3 regions of the Variovorax boronicumulans genome follow, and region 1 is predicted to be linked to each of the others. Evidence: predicted binding sites of a transcription regulator. Region 1 holds the regulator's gene; each other region holds the start of a gene.
What was found. Region 1 encodes sigma-54, which starts transcription at its own class of promoters, with help from an activator protein. Its sites were predicted from a motif close to TGGCANGNAANCTGCTTT; they were not measured.
Positions count from the first base shown of each region.

Region 2: glnA (type I glutamate--ammonia ligase) is a predicted target of sigma-54. The motif match lies at 3,607-3,624, and genes of this name have one in related genera.
Region 3: VHAB30_RS31240 (pilin) is a predicted target of sigma-54. The motif match lies at 3,241-3,258, and genes of this name have one in related genera.

Region 1 covers NZ_BKDH01000003.1:119,900-125,458, forward strand. Annotated here, with positions in the region: gene VHAB30_RS23255 (YceI family protein) at 1-93, shown strand, start outside; gene VHAB30_RS23260 (YceI family protein) at 132-764, shown strand; gene VHAB30_RS23265 (LysE family translocator) at 790-1,437, shown strand; gene VHAB30_RS23270 (phospholipase D family protein) at 1,442-3,058, opposite strand; gene rpoN (RNA polymerase factor sigma-54) at 3,069-4,658, opposite strand; gene lptB (LPS export ABC transporter ATP-binding protein) at 4,676-5,470, opposite strand; gene lptA (lipopolysaccharide transport periplasmic protein LptA) at 5,467-5,559, opposite strand, start outside.
Region 2 covers NZ_BKDH01000001.1:3,546,744-3,552,302, forward strand. Annotated here, with positions in the region: gene ntrC (nitrogen regulation protein NR(I)) at 1-347, opposite strand, end outside; gene glnL (nitrogen regulation protein NR(II)) at 374-1,453, opposite strand; gene VHAB30_RS16340 (hypothetical protein) at 1,468-1,998, opposite strand; gene glnA (type I glutamate--ammonia ligase) at 2,145-3,560, opposite strand; gene VHAB30_RS16350 (competence/damage-inducible protein A) at 3,708-4,508, opposite strand; gene VHAB30_RS16355 (EI24 domain-containing protein) at 4,505-5,410, opposite strand; gene VHAB30_RS16360 (sterol desaturase family protein) at 5,468-5,559, opposite strand, start outside.
Region 3 covers NZ_BKDH01000004.1:317,884-323,442, forward strand. Annotated here, with positions in the region: gene VHAB30_RS26540 (CHASE2 domain-containing protein) at 22-2,280, shown strand; gene VHAB30_RS26545 (3',5'-cyclic-nucleotide phosphodiesterase) at 2,310-3,113, shown strand; gene VHAB30_RS31240 (pilin) at 3,315-3,785, shown strand; gene VHAB30_RS26555 (glycosyltransferase 87 family protein) at 3,867-5,559, shown strand, end outside.

The DNA of each region.
Region 1 (5,559 bases):
GTGGGCGACGGCGAATGGACCGACACCTCGGTGGTCGGCAACGAGGTGCAGGTGCGCTTCAAGCTGACGCTCGCGGGCCTCGGGCCGCTGTGACGACGATTTCATTTCCCATGCATCCTTCTTCCCTTGCCATGAACAAGCTCTTCTTCGCCGCGGTCCTGTGTGCGGGCGCGGCCCTGCCCCTGGCCGCCACGGCCCAGGAATACACCGCGCCGCCGCTGGCCGCCAAGCCCGCGGGCGGGCCGGTCAAAAATGCGAGCTACGTGATCGACCCGACCCACACCTTCGTCATGTACGAGATGGGCCACTACGGCACCACCACCAACCGCGGCCGCTTCAGCACCAAGGACGGCTCGGTGCAGATCGACGGCACCGGCGCCAGCGGCAAGGTCGACATCACGATGGACATCAGCTCCATCAACACCGGCGTCGACCTGCTCAACCGCCACGTGCAGAGCAAAGACTTCTTCAACGTGGCCGAATTCCCCACCGGCCGCTTCGTGGCCGAGCGCATCGACTTCAGCGGCGACAAGGTGACCGACGTGCCCGGCACGCTCACGCTCATGGGCCAGACCAAGCCGGTGACGCTGAAGGCCGTGCGCTTCAACTGCTACCTGAACCCGCTCATCAACCGCCAGGTCTGCGGCGGCGACTTCGAGGCCACCGTGCAGCGCAGCGACTGGGGCATCACCTGGGGCCTGAACTTCGGCTTCGAGAACAAGGTGAAGCTGCTGGTGCAGGTCGAAGCCGTGAACGTGCAATGAACCCATCCCCCACCGGAGCCCACTCATGACCGACGCCCACCTCCTGTCCCTGCTCGGCATCGCCGGCGCCATGGCCGTGGGCGCGATGAGCCCCGGCCCGAGCTTCGTGATGGTGGCGCGCACGGCCGTGGCCTCGCGCAGCGACGGGCTCGCGGCGGCGCTGGGCATGGGCGCCGGCGGGCTGGCGTTCTCCATCGCGGCGCTGGCCGGGCTGCAGGCAGCGTTCCTCGCGGTGCCGGCGCTGTACCTCGCGATCAAGGCCTTCGGCGGCGCCTATCTGATCTACCTGGGCTTTCGCATCTGGCGCGGCGCGCGGCAGCCGCTCGCGATCACGCCCGACACGGACGCCTCGCCCCGAAGCCAGGGCCGCAGCGGACGCACCTTCCTGCTCGGCCTGGCCACGCAGATCAGCAACCCGAAGACGGCGGTGGTGTACGCGAGCATCTTCGCGGCCTTCCTGCCGCGCGAGGTGCCGCTGGTGCTGGCGCTCGCGGTGCCGGCCGTGATCTTCTGCATCGAGACGGGCTGGTACGCGATCGTCGCGCTGGCACTGTCCTCGGCCGCGCCGCGCGCGGCCTACCTGCGCTACAAGACCTGGATCGACCGCGCGGCCGGCGGCGTGATGGGCCTGCTGGGCCTGCGGCTCGTGTGGTCGGCCGTTCGCGGCACCTGAGGCGCTAGAGCAGGCTCTCGGGCGTGAGCGGCGACAGCAGCTCGAGCATGGTGCGGTCCCAGAAGCCCGAGTCGGGCTCTTCGTGCAGCACGGTGGTCTTGCCGCCTTCCTCGCTGACCCATTCGATGCGCCGCGAGCCGACTGCCGCTGCATCGCCGCCCTCGGCAAAGCGCAGCCGGTAGGCGCCCTGCTGCTTGAGCACGTCGAGCAGCTTCAAGGTCTGCTGCGCCATCTCGGGGCTGCGGATGAACAGGCCGATCTCGGTGTTGTGAATCTCGGAGCGCGGATCGAAATTCATCGAGCCGACGAACAGGATGCGCTGGTCGATCACCGCCGACTTGGCGTGCAGCCGCCCCACCGACGTGCCAAAGAGGCCGAGGCGCACGCTGCGCCGCGTGCGCGCGGAACTCAGCTCGTGCAGCTCGGCGCCCAGCGCCAGCATGTCGGCGCGGTAGCGGCGGTAGGCGGTGTGCACCAGCGGCTCGTCGGTGGCGGCGAGCGAGTTGGTGACCACGCTGATCTTCACGTTGCGTCCGCGGATCTCGCGCATCACCTCCAGCCCCGACGCGCCCGGAATCAGGTAGGGCGACACCAGCGTCACCTCGCTGCGCGCGCGGCGCATCTGCTCGACCACGTTGTAGCGCACGCTGTCCACGTCGAGCAGCGGCACGCCGCCGTACGACGCGGTCTTGCCGATCACGCGGTCGGGCGAATCGGCATACGCCTCGGCGGTGGTCCAGATCAGGCCCAGCTTGCCGGCGTCGAGGTCGTCGGCCACCGGGCTGTAGCCGAGCAGGTCGTTGGGCGCGGGCCTGGGCGGCGGCGGCGTGGTGTCGGGGCCGGTGGCGGCGTCGAAGCGGCGCTGCAGCTCCTCGCGCGGCAGGTCGGTGTGCACGACCGCGCCGATCGGGCGCACGTGCGGGCTGTTCCAGTACTGGTCGAACAGCACGCCCAGGCGCGGGATCAGCGCACCCGTGACGAAGGTGTCGAGGTCGATGAAGTTGGGGCCGGTGGTGCGGCGGAAGTACTGGTTGCCGATGTTGCGCCCGCCCGCCACGGCCATCGCGCCGTCGGCGATGAAGAGCTTGTTGTGCATGCGGCGGTTGACGCGGCTGAAGTCGAACAGCGATGCGGTGAAGCGCTTGAGCAGGCTGCCGCGCCCGGCCGGGAACGGGTTGAACAGGCGCAGCTCCACGTTCGGCGTGGCGGCCAGGCCGAGCAGCAGCTCGTCTTCGCCGGACGTGTACAGGTCGTCCATCAACAGGCGCACGCGCACGCCGCGCTGGGCCGCATCGCGCAGGGTGCGCAACAGGTAGCGGCCGGTCTCGTCGTTCTCGATCTGGTAGTACTGCACGTCGAGCGTGCGCTGCGCGCGGCGCGCCAGCTGCAGCCGCGTGTCGAAGGCGAAGTCGCCGCCGGGCATGAGGCGAAAGCCGCTGAGGTCGGGGTCGGGCTGCGAGGCCAGCGCGATCTTGCCGAGCGCGGTGTCGGCCGAGACGGCGATGGCCTTGGTGGGCGGGCGCGGTGCGTCGTCGGGCAAGGTGGCACAGCCGGCGAACAGCGATGCAGCCACGAGGGCGAAGACCCAATGCCCCCAGCGCGACAGCAGGCGACGGGTCATTGTGGGCTTTCTACAGGGCTTTGCGCAGGTTGGCCGGTGCGATGCGCAAGGCTTCGCGGTACTTGGCGACGGTGCGGCGCGCGCACTCGATGCCCTGCTCTTTCAGCATCTCGGAAATCTGGCTGTCGGACAGCGGCTTCTTGATGCTCTCGGAACTCACGAACTGCTTGATCAGCGCGCGCACCGCGGTGCTCGACGCATTGCCACCGGTCTCGGTGCCCAGCGCCGAACCGAAGAAGTACTTGAGCTCGACCGTGCCGAAGGGCGTGGCCATGTACTTGGCGGTGGTCACGCGCGAGATGGTCGACTCGTGCAGGCCCAGCTCGTCGGCGATCTCGCGCAGCACCAGCGGGCGCATGGCCAGCTCGCCGTGCACGAAGTAGCTCTTCTGGCGCTCGACGATGGCGTTGCTCACGCGCAGGATGGTGTCGAAGCGCTGCTGGATGTTCTTGATGAACCAGCGCGCCTCCTGCAGCCGCTGAGACAGCGCCTGGCTGCCTTCGCCCTTGTGTGACTTGAGCGCGCCGGCGTAGATGTCGTGCACGCGCAGGCGCGGCATGACCTCGGGGTTGAGCATGACGCGGAACTTCACGTTCGTGCCGCGCCCGGTCTTGGTGACGATCACGTCGGGGATGACGATGTTGCGTTCGACGTCGACGAAACGGCGCCCCGGCTTGGGTTCGAGCCGCGCAATGACCTGCAGCGCCGAGCGCACCAGGTCTTCGTTGGTGCGCGTGAGCGTGGCCAGGCGCTTGAAGTCGCGCCGCGCGAGCAGCTCCATGGGCTGCTTGCAGATCGCGATGGCGGTCTTGCGGATGAGCGCTTCGGCCTCGGTCTCGTCTTCGCTGGCGAGCGCCTTCAGCTGGATGCTCAGGCATTCGCCGAGATCGCGCGCGCCGACGCCCACCGGCTCCAGGCTCTGCAGCAGGCCCAGCGCCACCTGGAAGTGGTGCACGAGGTCGTCGAACTGGTCGTTGTCGTCGCCCGCCAGGCCCGAGGCCAATGCGGGCAGCGAGTCTTCGAGGTAGCCGTCGTCGTTGAGCGACTCGATCAGGAAGCGCAGCGCGGCGCAGTCGTTTTCATTGAGCCGCAGGCTCAACGCCTGGCGGTGCAGGAAGGACTGCAGCGACTCCTGGCTGCGCGCGAGTTCGGTGGCATCGGCACGCTCGTCGTCGCCCAGGTTGTTCTGGCGCGCGGGCGCATCGCTGCCCCACTCGCTGTCGTCGGGCGCCATGTCGACGGTGCCGTCGCCTTCCCAGTCGGGCTCGCGCTCGGCGATCTCGGCGGCGGGGCCATCGGTGTCGGGGGTCGAGGTGCTGGTGTCACTGGACGTGGAGGAAGTGCTGGCGGCGGACGGCGTGAACTCGGCCTCACCCTCGCCCGCGTCGTCGCGCGGCACCGGCGCGTCGGCCGTGTCCAGCCCGAATTCCTCGCGCGCCGCTTCTTCCGCGGTGCGCTCGAGGAACGGGTTCTCGTCCAGCATCTGCTCCACCTCCTGGCTCAGTTCGAGCGTGGAGAGTTGGAGCAGGCGAATGGACTGCTGCAGCTGTGGCGTCAGCGCCAGATGCTGCGAGACGCGAAGGGACAGCCCTTGCTTCATGGAGACCCGACCCTCCCTTACATGCGGAAGTGCTCGCCCAGGTACACCCTGCGTACCTCGGCGTTGTCGACGATCTCCGAGGGTGTGCCTTGTGCCAGCACGTGCCCGTCGCTGATGATGAACGCGTGATCGCAGATGCCCAGCGTTTCACGCACGTTGTGGTCGGTGATGAGCACGCCGATGCCGCGCTCTTTCAGGAAACTGATGATCCGCTGGATCTCGATCACGGCGATCGGGTCGATGCCGGCGAAGGGCTCGTCCAGCAGGATGAAGCGCGGCTGGGTGGCCAGCGCGCGTGCAATTTCAACGCGGCGGCGCTCGCCGCCCGACAGCGCGAGCGCGGGCGAATCGCGCAGGTGGTCCACGCGCAGGTCGGCCAGCAGGTCGGCCAAGCGCTCTTCGGTGTGCTGCTTGGTCAGCGGCATCATGCGGCCGTTGGCGTCGGGCTCGCGCTGCAGCTCGAGCACGGCACGCACGTTTTCCTCGACCGTGAGCTTGCGGAAGATCGAGGCCTCCTGCGGCAGGTAGCTCAGGCCCATGCGCGCGCGGCGGTGGATGGGCATGTGGGCGATGGGCTCGCCGTCGATGGTGATCTCGCCGGCGTCGGCGCGCACCAGCCCGACGATCATGTAGAACGAGGTGGTCTTGCCCGCGCCGTTGGGGCCGAGCAGTCCGACGACCTCGCCCTTTTGCACGTCGAGCGAGACGTCTTTCACGACCGTGCGGCTGCCGTAGCTCTTCTTGAGGCCGCGCGCCACGAGGCGGCTGCCCGGAATGCCGTCGGCGGTCTGGGTTCCTGCGGTTTCGATCACTTGCGCCCTTCCCCTTCGGTGCCGCCCAGCGTGGTGCTCGGGCGCAGCCCGGCGCCGGGCGCGGGGGTGGGTGCCGGGGCCGCGGGCTT
Region 2 (5,559 bases), on a different contig from region 1:
ACGGCGCGCGGCAGGTCGAAGGGCTTGGGCAGGTATTCGAAGGCGCCGCCCTGGAAGGCCGAGACCGCGCTGTCCAGGTCGGAGAAGGCGGTCATGATGATGACCGGCAGGCCGGGGTGCTTGGCCTTGATCTTGTCGAGCAAGTCGAGCCCCGAGCCGCCCGGCATGCGGATGTCGCTCACCAGGACCTGCGGGCCCTGCTGCTCGTCGCCCTCGGCCTGTTCGAGCGCGGCCAGCACTTCGCGTGTGTTCGTGAAGCTGCGCGTGGGCAGGTCTTCGCGCAGCAGCGCCTTCTCGAGCACGAAGCGTATCGATTGGTCGTCATCAACTATCCAGATCGGCTTCATGCATCTCCTCTGTTGCCGGGGCTGCGCTAGGGCAGCGGAATCAATATCTTGAAATCGGTTCGGCCCGGGACGCTGTCGCACTCGATCACGCCGTGATGCTGTTGCACAAAAGTTTGCGCAAGCGTCAGTCCCAGCCCGGTCCCGCCTTCCCTGCCCGAAACGAGCGGGTAGAAGATGCGGTCCTTGATCGTGTCCGGCACACCCGGTCCATTGTCGATGACATGCAATTCCAGTGCCAATCGATACCACTGCTTGTTGAAGATCACCTGGCGGGCCACGCGGGTCTTGAAAGTGATCTGCGCATCGCCCGCCGCGCGACGCTCGGACAGGGCCTGCGCCGCGTTGTGCGCGATGTTGAGGGTGGCCTGGATGAGCTGCTCGCGGTCGCCGCGGAACTCGGGAATGGAGACGTCGAAGTCGCGCTCGATGTGCAGGTCACGCGGAAACTCCGCCAAGATGACCGAACGCACGCGCTCGCAGACCTCGTGGATGTTCACGTCGCCCACCACGTGCGGGCGCCGGTGCGGCGCCAGCAGCCGGTCGACCAGCGTCTGCAGCCGGTCGGCCTCGTGGATGATGACCTGGGTGTATTCGATGAGGTCGCGCGACTCGACCTCCATCTGCAGCAGCTGCGCCGCGCCGCGGATGCCGCCCAGCGGGTTCTTGATCTCGTGCGCGAGGTTGCGGATGAGTTCCTTGTTGGCCTGCGCCTGGTCGATCAGGCGCTCCTCGCGGTCCTGGCGCACCTGCTGCTCCAGCGGCGACATCTCGATGATGAGTTCGCCCTTCTTGTCGCCGTGCGCGAGCGTGACCTGCACCGGCATCAGCTCGTGGTTCACGCGCCGCAGGAAGGCCTCGTAGCGCAGCGTGGCGAAGTCGTTGCTGCTGGCGCCGTCGAGCGCGGTGCGCAGCACCTGCGGCTCATGGAAACAGGCGCCGAACTGCGAGCCCTCGAGCGTGCGCCGCGAGGTACCCAGCGCGTCTTCGAGGCCCGCGTTGGCGAACAGCACCGAGCCGTCGCTGTTGACCACCGCGATCAGCGTGGACAAGAGGTCGAAGGCGCGAAAGCGCGGATTGGCGCCAGTCGCCTTCTTGCCGAACACCATGGACTGCGCGCCGCTTACTGCGCTTGCGGCTTGCCGGGCAGGCGGCCGATTTCGCGGCGGATGCCGGCGATGTCGCTCTCGTTGCGCGCGAGTTCGGCCTTCATCTCGGCCACGCGGTCCAGGTACTTCTGGTAGTTGCGGCCTTCGCTGCCCTGCTTCTCGGGCTCGCCGTTGTTGTATTCCTTCTTGAGCTCGGTCTGGCGGGCCTCGGCCTTGCGCAGCTCGGCCTCGAGCACCGAGCGCGCCTCGCCGTCGCGGGCACGCTGGTCGACGCCTTCGACGCGTGGGCTGCCCGCCGGGGCGCGCGCGGCGGATGAACCGCCCGAGCCCGAAGACGCGCTGCCACCACCACCGCCGCCCGAAGGCTTCGTGCCCTGCACGACGGTGACGTTGCCGCCTTCCATGATCTTGCAGCCCTTTTGCTGGGCCACGGTCGCGTTGTTGGTGTACTCGTTGCCGCAGCGCCAGACGCGCTCTTGCGCGAGCGCCGCCGTGGCGGTGGCGAACGAGGCGGCGGCCAGGAAAATCAGGGAAGCAGTCTTCATTTGGATCCGGAGAGGGCGCGACAAACGCGCATTTTGATGCAATTCGGGCCCGCTCACGACAGGGTGTTCCGCACCAAGGAAAAAGGACGGCCGGGGCCGTCCTTTTGTCTTACTTGCCCGCCGGGGCGGGCTCGTCGTGGCGCTTTTTACAGCGAGTAGTACATGTCGAATTCGACCGGGTGCGTCGCCATGCGGAAGCGCGTGACTTCCTGCATCTTGAGGTCGATGTACGCGTCGATGTACGAGTCGGTGAACACGCCGCCCTTGGTCAGGAACGCACGGTCCTTGTCCAGGTGCTCCAGGGCCTGGTCCAGGCTGTGGCAGACGGTCGGGATCAGCGCGTCTTCTTCCGGCGGCAGGTGGTACAGGTCCTTGCTGGCGGCTTCGCCCGGATGGATCTTGTTTTCCACGCCGTCCAGGCCGGCCATCAGCAGCGCGGCAAAGCCCAGGTACGGGTTCATCAGCGGATCGGGGAAGCGCGCTTCGACGCGACGGCCCTTCGGGTTGGCCACGAACGGGATGCGGATCGAGGCCGAGCGGTTCTTGGCCGAGTAGGCCAGCTTCACCGGGGCTTCGAAGCCGGGCACCAGGCGCTTGTAGCTGTTGGTGCCGGGGTTCGTGATGGCGTTCAGGGCACGGGCGTGCTTGATGATGCCGCCGATGTAGTGCAGCGCGAAGTCCGACAGGCCTGCGTAGCCGTCGCCGGCGAACAGGTTCTTGCCGTCCTTCCAGACCGACTGGTGCACGTGCATGCCGGAGCCGTTGTCGCCGACGATGGGCTTGGGCATGAAGGTGGCGGTCTTGCCGTAGGCGTGGGCCACGTTGTGGATCACGTACTTCTGCAGCTGGACCCAGTCGGCGCGCTGGACCAGCGTGCTGAAGCGGGTGCCGATTTCGAGCTGGCCGGCGTTGGCCACTTCATGGTGATGCACTTCGACCGGGATGCCCAGCGATTCGAGCACCAGGCTCATTTCGGAGCGCATGTCCTGGAAGCTGTCGACCGGGGGCACCGGGAAGTAGCCGCCCTTGACTGCGGGACGGTGGCCGCTGTTGCCGTGCTCGAACTCCTTGTCGGTGTTCCACGAGGCTTCTTCGGACTCGATCTTCACGAAGCAGCCCGACATGTCGTTCTTCCAGCGCACGCCGTCGAACACGAAGAATTCGGGTTCCGGTCCGAAGTAGGCGGTGTCGCCCAGGCCGGAAGCCTTCATGTACGCCTCGGCGCGCTTGGCGAGCGAACGCGGGTCGCGCTCGTAGGCCTTGCCGTCGGCCGGGTCGATCACGTCGCAGGTCAGGATCAGCGTCGTTTCTTCGAAGAACGGGTCGATGTTGGCGGTGTTCGGGTCGGGCATGAGCTGCATGTCCGAGGCTTCGATGCCCTTCCAACCGGCGATGGACGAACCGTCGAACGCGTGGCCCGAGGTGAATTTGTCTTCATCGAAGTGCGACACGGGCACGGTCACGTGCTGCTCTTTGCCGCGGGTGTCGGTGAAGCGCAAGTCGACGAACTTGACCTCGTTTTCCTTGACGAGCTTGAGTACATCGGCGACGGTCTTTGCCATCAGTTTCTCCTGAGTTGGATGGTGGTTAGGAATACAGGGACGGGAGGATGCAGTTTCTGTGCCATTGTCACCCCGCCGGATGAGGCCCGGGTGACGGCCCAGGGGCTGCCGGAAAAGGAAAAAATCACCAAATTGGTGCAATGCAGATTAACGCACCAATTCGGGGCCTAGCTTCGCATCGAAAGTGTGCAGGCCTTCGATCAGCTGGCCATAGGCGGCATCGAGCTTCGCAGGGTCGCCCTTGACGCCCAGCTCGATGTGGCGCCCGTACTGCGGGTGATCCACGCTGGGCAGGCTGAACACCTTGATGCCGGCGTGGGCCTGCTCGATGGCCTGCATCAGGGGCGTGAGGGTGGCTTCCATCGCACCGAAAACGATCACGGACTTCTCGGCGATGGCGTTGCGGGTGAACAGGTCGGCATAGCGGCTGTCGAGCACCGACTCGATCATCGGCCAGGCCATGACCGGAAAGCCCGGCACGAAATGCACGTGCTCGACGCTGAACCCCGGGATCTTGTTGTACGGGTTGCGGATGATCGACGCGCCCTGCGGAAACACGCCCATGTTCAGGCGGTGGATGTTGTCAGGCCGGTCGGGTTCGTAGGGCACGCCCTGCTCCAGGGCCGTGTCCTGCATGCGCTCGCGGATCAGCGCCTCGGCCTCGGGGTGCAGCGCCAGCGGCACGCGCAGGGCCTGGGCGGCGCACTGGCGGGTGTGGTCGTCGGGCGTGGCGCCGATGCCGCCGGTCGAGAACACGATGTCGCCCGAGGCGAAGGCGCGCATCAGGGCCGCGGTGATCCGCGTGGGCTCGTCGCCCACGTACTCGGCCCAGCCCAGCTGCAGGCCGCGCGCGGCCAGCAGCTCGATGACCTTGGCCATGTGCTTGTCGGCCCGCTTGCCGGAAAGGATCTCGTCGCCGACCACGATGAGACCGAATGCGCGTGTCATGGAGAACTCCATTGAGAAAGAGCGGCCTTGTTGGCCTCGGTAGCTTCGGCCGCCTCGATCGCCTGCTGCTGCGCGTCGCCGCTGCCGGCCGCGGGCTGCTGCGCCGCGCGCTGGGCGCGCAGCTGGGTCAGGGCGTCGAGGCAGTAGTGCGCGAACCAGAGCGCAGAAAAGGCGAAGACCAGCGTGTAGATCCAGATGGCGATCGGCACCAGCACGAAGAAGGCGGCGGCGAACAGCAGGCCCGAGGCCCAGACGATGCTCGGCGCCGCGCCCAGGTAACCGCACAGCACGCCGATGCACAGCAGCGGCAGCCGGTGGGCGCGCAGCAGCGCGGCGCGTTCCTCGGGGCTGGCGTGCTCGGCCAGCGCGTCGAAGCTCATCACCCGGTAGGTGAGCCAGCCCCAGATCAGCGGCGGCAGGATCAGCACCAGCGGCGGAATGAGCCACAGCGGCATCGACACCACCAGCGCGATCAGCGCCAGCACCGTGGCACCGAGCGAGCGCAGCACACTGCCGAAGAAGGAGGCGCCCTTCTTCTGTTCGAGCGTGGGAAAGCGCCGTTCGGCCACGAGCTTGGTGAGCGCCGGCGCCATAAAGCCGGCCACGATGAGCAGCGACAGCACCACGATCAGCGGCGTGACGCCGAACACCACCACCAGCGGCGCCAGCGCGGCCGTGACGTCGCTGGAGAAGAGGCGCCCGATCCAGGCCCAGAAGCTGGACAGCAGCGGCCAGGCGTCGAGCGCCTCGCGCGTCCAGGCGACGGCCGCGTCCCAGTAGAAGTAGCCGAGCCCCGCGGCCAGCAGCACCATGAGCGCCAATGGCAGGAGCGACAGCACGATCACGCGCGGGAGCATGCAATAGGCCACCGCGCGCCAGAAGGAGTCGAGGAGCAGGCGCATGAGGTTCGAGGATAGCGCAAGGCCCCGGCCCGCCAGGCGTCGGCCCCTCGCCCCGGTTCAGGCGCGGCCGAACAGCCGCTTCAGCCCCAGCCACTGCTGCGACCAGAAGCCCTGGCCGTAGTCGCGCGGGCGGCCGTCGGCGCCGGGCT
Region 3 (5,559 bases), on a different contig from region 1:
GTTGTCCAAGGCTGACCAGCCATGAGCGCATTGCGGCGGCACTGGCCGCGCATCGCCATCACGCTGCTACCGGTGGTGCTGGCGCTGCTCCACGCCACCGGCGCCTGGCGGCTGGGCGTGATCGAGCACCTGGACCATCTGATCTACGACGCCCGCCTGCGCGCCACCATGCCGGGCACGCCCGACACGCGGGTCGTGATCGTCGATGTCGACGACGCCAGCCTGGCGCGCGAAGGCCAGTGGCCCTGGCCGCGCGACAAGATCGCCAGCCTCACGACGGAACTGCTGGCCCGCCAGCACGTGGCCGTGCTCGGCTTCGACGTGATGTTTCTCGAGCCCGATCGCAGCTCCGGCCTCGGGCGCCTGAAGGAGATCGCAGCCGGGCCATTGAGCGGCGTGCCGGGCCTCGCTGCCGAAATCGACCAGCTCGCGCCGACCCTCGACCACGACGCCACACTGGCCCAGGCCCTGCGCGGCCAGCCCGTGGCGCTGGGCTACTACTTCACCCGCACCGAACAGCCCAGCGCCAAGGGGCTGCTGCCGGCGACGCCCGTGCTGCCGCCCGACGCCTTTCCGCCCCATGCTTCCTTCGTCACGCTCTGGAACGGCTTCGGCGCCAGCCTGCCGGTGCTGGGGCGCGCGGCGCCGGTCGCGGGGTTCCTGAACACCCTGGTTGGTGACGGCAGCGACGACGGCGTGATTCGCAGCGTGCCGCTCATTGCCCGCTACGAAGGCGAGCATGCGTCGCCCGGGCACTACGAGTCGCTGGCGCTGGCGGTGTACCGGCTGGCGAACGGCTCGCCGCCCGTGCGGCCGGCGCTCGTGGCCGGCGACGGCAACTTTCCGCGCCTGCAGGCGCTGGTGCTGGGGTCGCTGCGCATCCCGGTCGACCAGAGTGCCAGCCTGCAGGTGCCGTTCCGCGGCCCCGGCGGGCCGCGCGCAGGGTCGTTCCGCTACGTGGCCGCTGCCGACGTCCTCGAGGGCCGACTGGCGCCGGGCGAGTTGAAGGACAAGATCGTGCTGCTCGGCGCCACCGCGCCCGGCCTGCAGGACCTGCGCGCCACCCCGGTCGGCGCGGCGTTCCCGGGCGTCGAAGTGCACGCCAACATCGTCTCGGGCCTGCTCGACCGGCGCCTGCTGGCCGTGCCCGACTACGCGCCGGGCTACGAAGTGCTGACCGTGCTGACGGCGGGGCTGCTGCTCGCGTTCGGGCTCTCGCTGCTGTCCGCATCGCGCGCCGTGCTGCTCGGCGCCGGCGTGGTCGCCGCGCTGGTCGGCCTCAACACCTGGCTCTACGTCGGCCACAGCCTCGTGCTCCCGCTCGCGTCGGCGCTCGTCATGGTGGCGCTGGCCTTCGCGCTCAACATGAGCTGGGGCTACTTCGTCGAATCGCGCGCGCGGCGCGGGCTGGTGCGGCTCTTCGGCACCTACGTGCCGCCGGAGTTGGTCGACGAAATGCTCGTGCGCCCCGGCCGCTACAGCATGCGCGCCGAGAGCAAGGAAATGACCGTGATGTTCTGCGACATGCGCGACTTCACCCGGCTGTCCGAGCAGATGGCGCCGGCCGAGCTGCAGGCCTTCCTGAACACCGTCTTCAGCCGGCTCACCGAGGTGATCAGCGCGCACCGCGGCACCGTCGACAAATACATGGGCGACTGCGTCATGGCCTTCTGGGGCGCACCCATCGACACCCCCGGCCATGCCGCGCTCGCGGTGCAGGCGGCGATCGACATGGCGGCCGCCGTGCACGACATCAACCGCCAGCACCGTGCCAACGGCCGCCCCGAAATCAGCGCCGGCATCGGCCTGAACAGCGGCCTCATGAGCGTCGGCGACATGGGCTCGACCGCGCGCCGCAGCTATACCGTGGTCGGCGACGCGGTCAATCTCGCGTCGCGGCTGGAAGGCCTGAGCGGACACTACGGGGTCGAGATCGTGGCCAGCGGCGCCACCCGCGAGGCGGCGCCCGGCTTCGTCTGGCAGGAACTCGACAGCGTGCGCGTCAAGGGCAAGGCCCAGGCCGTTGCCATCTACACCCCGCTCGTGCCGGAAGCTGCGGCCGAGTCGCAGGACACACGGCAGCAACTCGACCGCTGGAGCCAGGTGCTCGCCGCCTACCGCCGCCAGGATTGGGCGCTGGGCCGGAACTTGCTGGCTCCCCTGCTCGCCGCGGATGCGAAAAAAGTCCTTTACCAGCTCTACGCCCAGCGTTTAGCCTCGATGGCGCTTCGCCCGCAAGACCCGGACTGGGACGGCGCCACCCGGTTCGACACCAAATGACGACAGACGCATACAAGGGGTCTTCCACAATGCAGGTTCGCGTGCTGGGTTGCTCGGGCGCCATCGCCAAGGACTGCCGCACCACCTCGTTCCTGGTCGATGCGGACCTGCTCGTGGACGCCGGCACGGGCGTCGGCGACCTCACCCTCGACGAGATGGCCGCCATCGACGACGTGGTGCTCACCCACTCGCACCTCGACCACATCGCCGCCCTGCCCCTGATGCTCGACGCCGTCGGCAGCCGCCGCCCCCGGCCCCTGCGCGTGCATGCTCTGGCGGCCACCATCGACGCGCTGCGGGCGCATGTGTTCAACAACGTCATCTGGCCGAATTTCGAACGCATTCCCAGCCCCGAATCGCCGTTCGTGAGCTTTCACGAGATCACGGTCGGGCAGCGCCTCGAGTTGGGCAGCGACGCCCCCAAGCTGATCGAGGTGCTGCCGGCCGTCCACACCGTGCCGGCCTGCGGCTTCGCCATCCGCCGGGCGGAAGGCGGCGCCCACTGGGTCTTCAGCGGCGACACCGAACGCAACCCGCCGTTCTGGGAGCGCATCAACGCGATCGACGTGGCGATGCTGGTCATCGAGACCGCCTTCAGCTCCCGCGAAGAGGCATTGGCCGAACGCAGCCTGCATCTGTCGCCGGTGGCGCTGGCGCACGAGCTGGCGCACATCGATCCGGGCAAGCAATACCCGATCTACATCACCCACACCAAGCCGGCAGAGACCGAGGAAATCATGAGCCAGATCGAGATGCTGGCGGGTCGGGAGGTGGCCGGGTTGGCGCAGCGGGACATCCGCTGGCTCAAGGCGGATGGGGTGCTGACCTTCTGACAGGGCCTGGTCGGGCATGACAAATTTGTCGACACAATTGGCATCTGAGTGCGAGTTGTGTCACATCATGTAACCATCTTGTGACCAAAGGCGGCCCGATCGAGGGCTGCAGGGTGGGGAAACCGGGTGGCACGGATGCTGCGGAAGGTTCCTCGCTCCGGGCTGGTTCCCGGGCTCTACAAACCAACCTGGAGTTAATGAATGAACCGTCGTTCTATCGCACGCAATGTGCAAAAGGGTTTCACCCTGATCGAATTGATGATCGTTGTGGCGATCATTGGTATCTTGGCTGCTGTGGCGCTGCCGGCGTATCAGGACTACGTCGCGAAGTCGCAAGTCGCTGGTGGCTTGGCCGAAATCACACCTGGCAAGGTGAACATTGAAGATCGCATCGCTTCGGGCACGCCGCCCGCAACGGTGGCAGACATTGGTCTCTCTGCGACCACCAAGCGCTGCGCTATCGCGATCGCCACGTTCACTGGTGCCACGGCCCCGGCCAACTCTGGTGGCACGATTACCTGCACGCTGATTGGTAATGCCCAAGTCAATGGCAAGACCGTCACCTGGACCCGCACTGCGGACACCGCCGGCACCGGCGGCACGACCGGATCTTGGACCTGTGCCACCAACGTGGCAAACAAGCTGGCCCCGAAGGAATGCCCTGGCGTGTAATTTTCGCCATCGCATGACGAGCCGCCTTCGGGCGGCTTTTTATCTTGTATTGCAAGCAGATAGGTCTCATCAGCAAAACTCATGACTGAGAGTTCACGCGCACTTGGCCGATCCGCCCTTTTCGCTGAAGCAGGCCGCCGTGGAGTTGGGGAAGGGCGTTTGCTGGCATATGCGATCTGCAGCATTCTGGCTATCACCTGGACTCTGCTTGCTGGCAAGGATGTGCCTTGGGATGCTTTGCACTACCACGTGTATGCAGGCTACAGCGTCTTCAACGAACGCTTGACGGTTGACCTGTTCCCGGCTGGCACGCAGACTTATCTGAACCCCTACTCTCATGTGCCGTTGTACCTGATGGTGGATGCGAGGTGGCCGGCGGTAGCGATAGGTGTCTCCTTTGCCCTGATGCAAAGCGTGATGCTATGGATGACCTGGGAATTGGCACGCGTTGTATGCCGGCGTCAAGGTGGCAACAGTTCGGGCATCGTTGTTTGGGCTGCGGTGGCCTTCGCGTTGCTCAACCCCGTTTTCTTGCAGGCGCTGGGATCTTCGTTCAACGACGTCACCACTGGCGCGCTTGCGCTGGGCGGCTACGTTGCTCTGGCTAGCGCATTCGTTGGAGGTCGACTCCACCTGGTCGCATTGGGAGGCGCCCTGCTTGGCGCCGCTTCTGCGCTCAAACTCTCGAACGCGACCTTTGCGCTCCTGCCTGCAATCCCCATGGTTGTGGGATGCGTTTCGACGCCACGCCGACGTGTGCGAGCGCTACTGACATTCGCTGTCTGCGCTGGTATCGCTGTGATTGCCGTGACTATGCCCTGGTCCATGCGATTGGAGCGCGCTTTTGGCAATCCCTTTTTCCCGATGCTTGACGGTCTATTTCGCGCATCGGATGCTGCCACGCCCAAGAGTCAACCCGAGAGTTCGCCTTGGCAATTGCTTGGGCAGTTGGTCGCCGGAATGAGGGATCCACGCTTCCTGCCGTCGTCATTGACCGAAGCGTTCGCGCGGCCGTTCGACATGCTTAGTGCGCGGCGCCTCATACATACCGAACCCTCATCACCCGATCTGCGCTACGCCGCTTTGGTGATGTTGGCGATGCTTGGTGTCGTGGCCTGGGGCGCGCGCCGCCGGTGGAAGAGTGCAGCTACGGCAATCAGTAGCCAGTCAAATCGTGCGTACGCATGCTTGGTCATTTCGCTTGCGGCGAGTTGGGTGCTCTGGCTGAGCATCAGCGGGAACAGCCGCTACTTCTCGCCCATGGCTTGCATCGCGGGCGTCCTACTTGTTGTGGGCCTGCATCGACTTCTGGCACCCGCGCCGCAACGGATACTGATCTATGTCTTGGCAGTCATGCTTGGCATGCAGATCGTTTTCCTGTGGCAAACGAGAGACCTTCGTTGGGGTCCCCAACCTTGGGGTGGGCAGTGGCTGCAAGTGAACGTACCGCCGCATTTGCAACTAGAGCCGCAGCTCTACCTTCCCTTGGATTCGCAATCTCAATCCTTCCTGCTGTCCTGGCTAGCGCCAGGCTCAGCATTCCTGGGAGTGGCCAGCGGGATTGGGCCTGACGGATTCGTCGGAAGTCGTGCGCGCGCGCTGATAGACGCCAATCTGTCGCGGCTTCGCATGGTCAAGCTTGTAAGAGAGTTCGAATCAGACGGCAAACCGAGCCGGCTTGTTCCAGCCAACATCGACTATCCACTTAGGCGCTTTGGATTGGAGATTGATCCCAAAGACTGCGAGTACATCAAGTACAAGGGCAATTCTGAAG